DNA from 2 places in the Candidatus Thalassolituus haligoni genome. Region 1 is predicted to be linked to the other one. Evidence: predicted binding sites of a transcription regulator. Region 1 holds the regulator's gene; the other holds the start of a gene.
What was found. Region 1 encodes PhoB, which activates phosphate uptake and scavenging genes when phosphate is short. Its sites were predicted from a motif close to TGTCATANNNNTGTCANA; they were not measured.

Region 1 (3,359 bases):
GTTCAGTCAAGCCTGTCAACCGGTAACCGACAGTGCGCATTGTTTTTGCTGGACAAGGCGCTCCGTGTTTACAATCAACGGTGCGCCTCTACTGGTAACGGAGGCGTTCTCTTCGCTACTGCTATCACCACGCTTCCATTCGCCAGACGACACAAGGCATTGATTATGCAATCACCTCTGTCTGCCACACTCGATAAACTCTGGCCACGCTGGCATCAGTGGATTCAGCTGACCCGGCTGAACAAACCGGTCGGTTCCTACCTGCTGTTATGGCCGATGCTATGGGCGCTATGGGTGGCCGCCGAAGGTTTGCCATCGATTGCCAACCTGGTGATTTTTACCCTCGGAGTATTTGTGATGCGCTCCGCCGGTTGTGTCATCAACGACTACGCCGATCGTCATATCGACCGCCACGTCAAACGCACGCAGGATCGGCCCCTGACGCAGGGCCGCATAGCCGACCGCGAGGCGCTGATCGGTTTTGTTATGCTCTGTCTGATCGGCTTGCTGCTGGTGTTAATGACCAATACCCTGACCCTCTGGCTGTCACTCGGCGGGGTTGCTCTGGCAGCACTTTATCCTTACATGAAACGCCACACGCACCTGCCACAGGTGTTTCTCGGAGCTGCGTTCTCCTGGGCAATTCCCATGGCGTTCGCTGCGCAAGCCAATGAACTGACATCCCTCTGCTGGCTGTTATTTATTGCTAACGTCTGCTGGACCGTCGGCTATGACACCATTTATGCCATGGTCGACCGCGACGATGATCTGTTGATCGGTGTCAAAAGCACCGCAATCCTGTTTGGTGATCTGGACGTCACCATGATTGCCATTCTTTATGGCATGGCGCATTTTTGTCTGCTACTGACAGGCAGCCAATTAGACGCAGGGTGGCCATTCTACCTCGCCTGGTTAATTGCAGGTGGTTATTTGTGGTGGCAATTACGTGCCATCCGCAGCCGTGAGCGTATGGCCTGTTTAAAGGAGTTTCTGGCAGCTCACTGGTATGGCGCGATTATTTGGGTTGGCCTGGTGCTGAACTACGCCCTGGCGACGCCATCTTTGCCCTGATCAGGCAATATGCTTGACGCCAATCTCAGCAGTGTCACATGCTTGTAACACTGGATCAGTGTAATACCCCCGCATTATTCCTATTGTGACATTTGCGTGACGAGCCGTTATGACCAAAGCAGGCAAGACCGTTCTTATTGTGGACGATGAAGCCCCGATCCGGGAAATGATAGCCGTGGCCCTGGAAATGGCCGGGTATGAATGCCTTGAAGCAGCGAATGTACAGGAAGCACATGCGCAGATTATCGACAGAAAGCCAGATATGATTTTGCTTGACTGGATGCTGCCAGGCACCAGCGGTGTCGAGTTTGCTCGCCGCCTCAAGCGCGAAGATCGAACTGCCGAGCTGCCGATCATCATGCTGACTGCCAAGGGCGAAGAAGATAACAAGGTTCAAGGACTGGAAGCGGGGGCGGACGATTACATCACCAAACCGTTTTCACCGCGTGAGCTGGTGGCGCGCCTGAAGGCCGTTTTACGGCGCTCAACGCCGCAAGGCATTGAAGAACCAATCGAGGTCAGTGGCCTGATGCTCGACCCGGTCTGTCACCGGGTGACCGCCCATGGTAACCCGATTGATATTGGCCCTACCGAGTACCGCCTGTTGCAATTTTTCATGACCCATCAGGAGCGCGCCTACTCCCGCGCCCAGCTACTGGATCAGGTATGGGGTGGTAATGTCTACGTTGAAGAACGTACCGTCGATGTCCATATTCGCCGTCTGCGCAAGGCGCTTGGCGAATCCCACGAACAGCTGATTCAGACCGTTCGTGGCACGGGCTATCGCTTTTCGATCAAAGCCTCCTGATTTTGATGACCCCTGTCTGGCGCAGAGAGCTGCGCCGAATCCTTTATCTGCTGATACTTGCCGTTGGCTGTGGCTACTATTATTTTGGCAAGCCACTGGAAGCCCTGTGCCTGATGATGGGCATCTATATCTCCTGGCAGTGGCTGCAGCTCTATCGCCTGCATCGCTGGCTGGATCAGGGACAAACCACCGTCTTGCCACGCACACTCGGTATCTGGGGTTCCATTTTTACGGAAAACCAGCGCTTGCAACAAAGCAGCATCAAACATCAACAGCGCTTGCAGGCCATTATCAACCGCATACAGGATTCAACCGCCGCGCTGCAGGATTCGGTATTGATGGTCGACGCCACCGGGGCACTGGAGTTCTGGAATCAGGCCGCTCAAAACTACCTTGGCTTACGCAGCCCGGTTGATATTGGCCAGCCCATTACCAACCTGATTCGAACGCCGGAGTTCAAGGCCTACTTCGACAAGGCGGACTACCACGAACCGCTGACCATTCGCTCTCCAATCAACCCGCGTATTTACCTGCAATTCAATATCACCTTGTTTGGCCGTAAAGACCGCTTGATCCTGGTGCATGACGTCACCCGCCTGAAGCAACTGGAAGAAATGCGCAAAGACTTCGTCGCCAACGTCAGCCACGAGTTACGCACCCCCCTCACGGTGATTTCCGGCTACGTCGAAACCATGCAAGCTGCTTCTGAAATGTTGCCACCCCGCTGGGGACGCATGCTGCAACAGATGAGCGAGCAGAGTCATCGCATGGAAAATCTGCTCAAGGATCTGCTGATGCTGTCGCGGCTGGAAACAGGTGAGAATGAGCAGGCTCAGCCAGTGGCGTTGCAACCGCTGCTGGAAGCGATTCGCCGTGACGCAGCCTCTCTCAGCAGCAACAAACACACTCTCTCGCTGAGTATTGACCACGACCAAAAGCTGATGGGGTTTTATAACGAACTCCGCAGTGCCTTTTCCAACCTGGTATTTAATGCGGTGAAATACACCCCCGAAGGCGGCCATGTGAAGCTGCACTGGTACTCAGAGGGCGGCAAAGGTTATTTCAGTGTTACTGACAACGGCATCGGTATTGCTCATCATCATATTCCTCGCCTGACCGAGCGTTTCTATCGCGCCGACCCGAGCCGCAGCATCGCCACCGGCGGCACCGGTCTAGGACTGGCCATCGTCAAACACGTATTGCTGCATCATGATGGTGAACTGCAAATCAGCAGCGAAGAAGGCAAGGGCAGCACGTTTACCTGCGTTTTCCCCGGCAGTCGTCTTTCTGACACTAGCGCGCCTGGCCAATAAACCGCGACAAGGCATCCAGCTTGTCCGGATCGTCATCGACAATGCGCAGTCGAATCTGGACAGTCTCGGCGTCCGGATGCGGCTCTTGCGCCTGCAACATGCGAACAAACGCATTAATCCGGGCAATATCACCATTGTCAGGATGAATCACATCAACAACGGCCTGC
Region 2 (3,359 bases), 350 kb from region 1:
ACCAACCCGGCCTACGCGCCGTTGGTGATCTTCCCGTTCCAGTACGCCGATACCCAGCAGTGTCTGGACACCCCGGACAAGCTGCAGCAGTACCAGGTGCAAGCGTCAGAGCAACAGCGCAAACCCTTGCTGATATTGCTCGACGGCAGTTGGCGCGAAGCCCGCAAAATGTTCCGCAGCCCTTACCTCAGTGGCATTCCAATACTGGGGATTGAGCCACTCGAACCGGGTAACTATCAATTGAGGGAAGCGGCGCACGATTACCAGCTGGGCACCGCAGAAGTAGCGATAGAAATACTGCAACAGCTGGGCGCAGCCACCGCAAGCAGCCGCCTGGCAGCTTATTTTGCCTTGTTCCGTGAGCGTTATTTGGCGGGCAAGCCACGTCACTGATTCACCGACTCACGCCACAGAGAGAACACCGGATCACACACCTTTATTCCGTAGACATTCATCACGCTGGATCAGGGTTTATCTCTGAAATCCCCGGACGGCAGCGGATCGACAAGACAGCCTCGACAGCAATGGGTACAATTCAGACGTTTTTTGACTTATTCACCCAAGAAAAGACTGATTCCCATGGGCAGAGCGTATCAAAACCGGAAAGAATCCATGGCCAAAACGGCCGCGGCAAAAACCAAGGTCTACTCCAAGTATGGCCGAGAAATCTATGTAGCCGCCAAGGCAGGCGGCCCCGATCCATCGGCCAACCTGTCGTTGCGCTCACTGATCGACCGGGCCAAAAAAGATCAGGTGCCCACCCACGTGATCGAAAAAGCCATCGACAAGGCCACTGGTGGTGCTGGAGAAGACTTCCAACCGGCCCTGTATGAAGGCATTGCGCCTGGCGGTGCCATGGTGTTGATCAGCGCCCTGACCGACAACCCGAACCGCACCTTCGGTGAAATCCGGGGCGTGTTTTCCAAGTGCAAGGCCAAGCTCGGCAGCCAGGGTTCGGTCTCCCACATGTTCGATCATCGCGCCATGTTTGTGTTTGCTGATGACAGCGAAGATGAAGCCCTGGAAATGCTGATGGAAGCCGATATTGATGTTTCCGATATCGACTGCGAAGACGGCATGGTCACGGTGCTGGTGCCACCCACCGAGTTCTTCAAAACCAAAACCGCACTGACCGAATGGCGTGCCGACATTGATTTTGAAATGGAAGAAATCACCTACCTGCCACAAATGCCGCACCCGATTGCAGCAGACGACGCCGATCAATTTGAGCGTTTTGCCAGTTTGATGAACGATCTGGAAGACGTACAGGAAATCTACCATAACGGTGAATTTGAAGGCTGATCAGCCGCGTCAGCCATCGCCTCAGCCTTCCGAGTAGATGAGGCCATCGCTAACCAAAACGACACCGTCCAAAACGGCACTTTTATATAAAGTGCCGTTTGCGTATTTACTGCCTGTTAACGGTAAAACCTTACCGCCCAAACCTTACCGCCCACACCTTACCGCCCAAACCCATTCCCCCTGCCAGCCCCCACTTGTTTTGTCTTGCCTTGCAATCGTCATATTCGTGTCATTTTCAGGTCACCTGGACGTCACAAAACCGTCATACGCTTGAAGCCTTTGAATACCTGTTAATACCGATAACAAAGGAAAGATCATGTCTCTCGATCTCTGGAAAAAAGGCACGCTGGCGATGGCCATCACCGCAGCCTTGACTGCCTGTGGCAGCGACGACAACGATAACAACAACAGTGCGGATACCAATACCGACACACCGGCCGAATTCGACATCAGTAATATCGTGATTAACGAAGTGCGCTCTACCGGCGACTACGATTATGTTGAAATTTACAACGCCGGATCTGAATCCTATACCTTCGCCGACGGCGAATGGGGTCTCTTGGATGGCGACAGCACCCATACCGCCATTGCGATTCCAGCCGGTACTGAAATTGCCGCCGGTGGCTACCTGCTGGTACTGACCGATGCAACTGAACTGCCAGCGACCGTTGCCAGCGCCGTACTGGGCGGAGTCGATGGCTTTGGTCTGGGCAAGGGCGATACGGCCAACCTGCTGTATCAAGGCACAGCTCACGACAGCTATAGCTGGACTGACGGCGAACACGCCGACACTCTTGGCCGCTACCCGGACGGCGGCGATTGGGCTGAAGGTGCCATGAGCGCTACTCCCGCCGCCGCTAATACCGCACCGGCCGCCGCTGAAGAAGAAGAGCCAGTCACCGCTGTCGCCACTGACATTCTCATCAACGAAGTGCGCACCAAAGGTGACTTTGACTTTGTTGAACTCTACAACAGCGCCGATGCCGAGTTTACCTTTAGCGGCACCGACTGGACGCTGCTCGACAGCGACGATGGCCATACCCCGGTGACCATACCTGATGGCACTGTTATTGCTGCCAAGGGGTTCCTGGTCATCATGCCGAATGAAACGACACAAGTAGACGGTGCGCCAGCTGCCATTGTTGCCGCAGCGGATCAAGACTTCGGTCTCGGCAAAGGCGACACCATTCGTCTGTTCTATCAAGGTAATCTGGCCGACGAATACACAGTCACTGCCGATACCCACGCCAACAGCGCCGGTCGCCTGCCCGATGGTGGAGACTGGGCCACCGGTGACATCTACGCCACCCCAGGTGAAACCAACCTCGCCGCCAGCCCTGCTGAACTGGCCGTTACCACGCTGTTTTTCGATGGTCTGAACGATCAGGAAGCAGCGCTGGAAGCTGAAGGGTTCCGTGTCTTTGGCCCAGCCGCCGATCTGGCCACGGATGTGGAACCGGAATACGTCGCCATCAGTGCCGATGACACCACAGCCTGGGTCTCGCTGCAGGAAAACAACGGACTGGCGGTGATTGACCTGACCGTCGATGCCGAAGCCATCACCAAAATCCTGCCGTTGGGTCTGCAAGACTACGGTCTCGAAGCCAATGCCATGAATGCCTCCGACAAGGAAGCAGGCACCGCGCTGACCGCTTACGCCAACGTCAAGGGCTTCTTTATGCCGGACGCCATCACCACCTTCGAAGACAATGGCACCCATTATGTCATCAGCGCCAACGAAGGCGACGCACGCGACTACGACGGTTTCTCAGAAGAAGCCCGAGTCGATGACCTGACACTGAATACAACCGCTTTCCCGGACGCTGCGACCTTGCAAGGTGAAACCGTGCTGGGACGTCTGAAAACCACCCTTAACCCGTTCTCCGACGAAGCCGTTGCTACCGACATCGAAACCATCTATGCCTATGGTGGCCGTTCCTTCAGTATCTGGAATGGTGAAACCGGCGAACAGGTGTTCGACAGTGGCAACGATCTGGCCGAAATGACCATTGCCGCCGGTATTTACCCGGATGGCCGCTCCGACGACAAGGGCAGCG

Region 2: SOJ49_RS00295 (choice-of-anchor I family protein) is a predicted target of PhoB. The motif match lies at 1,530-1,547, and genes of this name have one in related genera.

What each region holds. Positions count from the first base shown of each region.
Region 1 is NZ_CP139482.1:4,078,501-4,081,859, forward strand. It holds gene SOJ49_RS18420 (chorismate lyase) at 1-163, shown strand, start outside; gene ubiA (4-hydroxybenzoate octaprenyltransferase) at 166-1,071, shown strand; gene phoB (phosphate regulon transcriptional regulator PhoB) at 1,181-1,879, shown strand; gene phoR (phosphate regulon sensor histidine kinase PhoR) at 1,885-3,192, shown strand; gene SOJ49_RS18440 (response regulator) at 3,173-3,359, opposite strand, start outside.
Region 2 is NZ_CP139482.1:53,429-56,787, reverse strand. It holds gene SOJ49_RS00305 (tRNA-uridine aminocarboxypropyltransferase) at 1-393, shown strand, start outside; gene SOJ49_RS00300 (YebC/PmpR family DNA-binding transcriptional regulator) at 580-1,302, shown strand; gene SOJ49_RS00295 (choice-of-anchor I family protein) at 1,619-3,359, shown strand, end outside.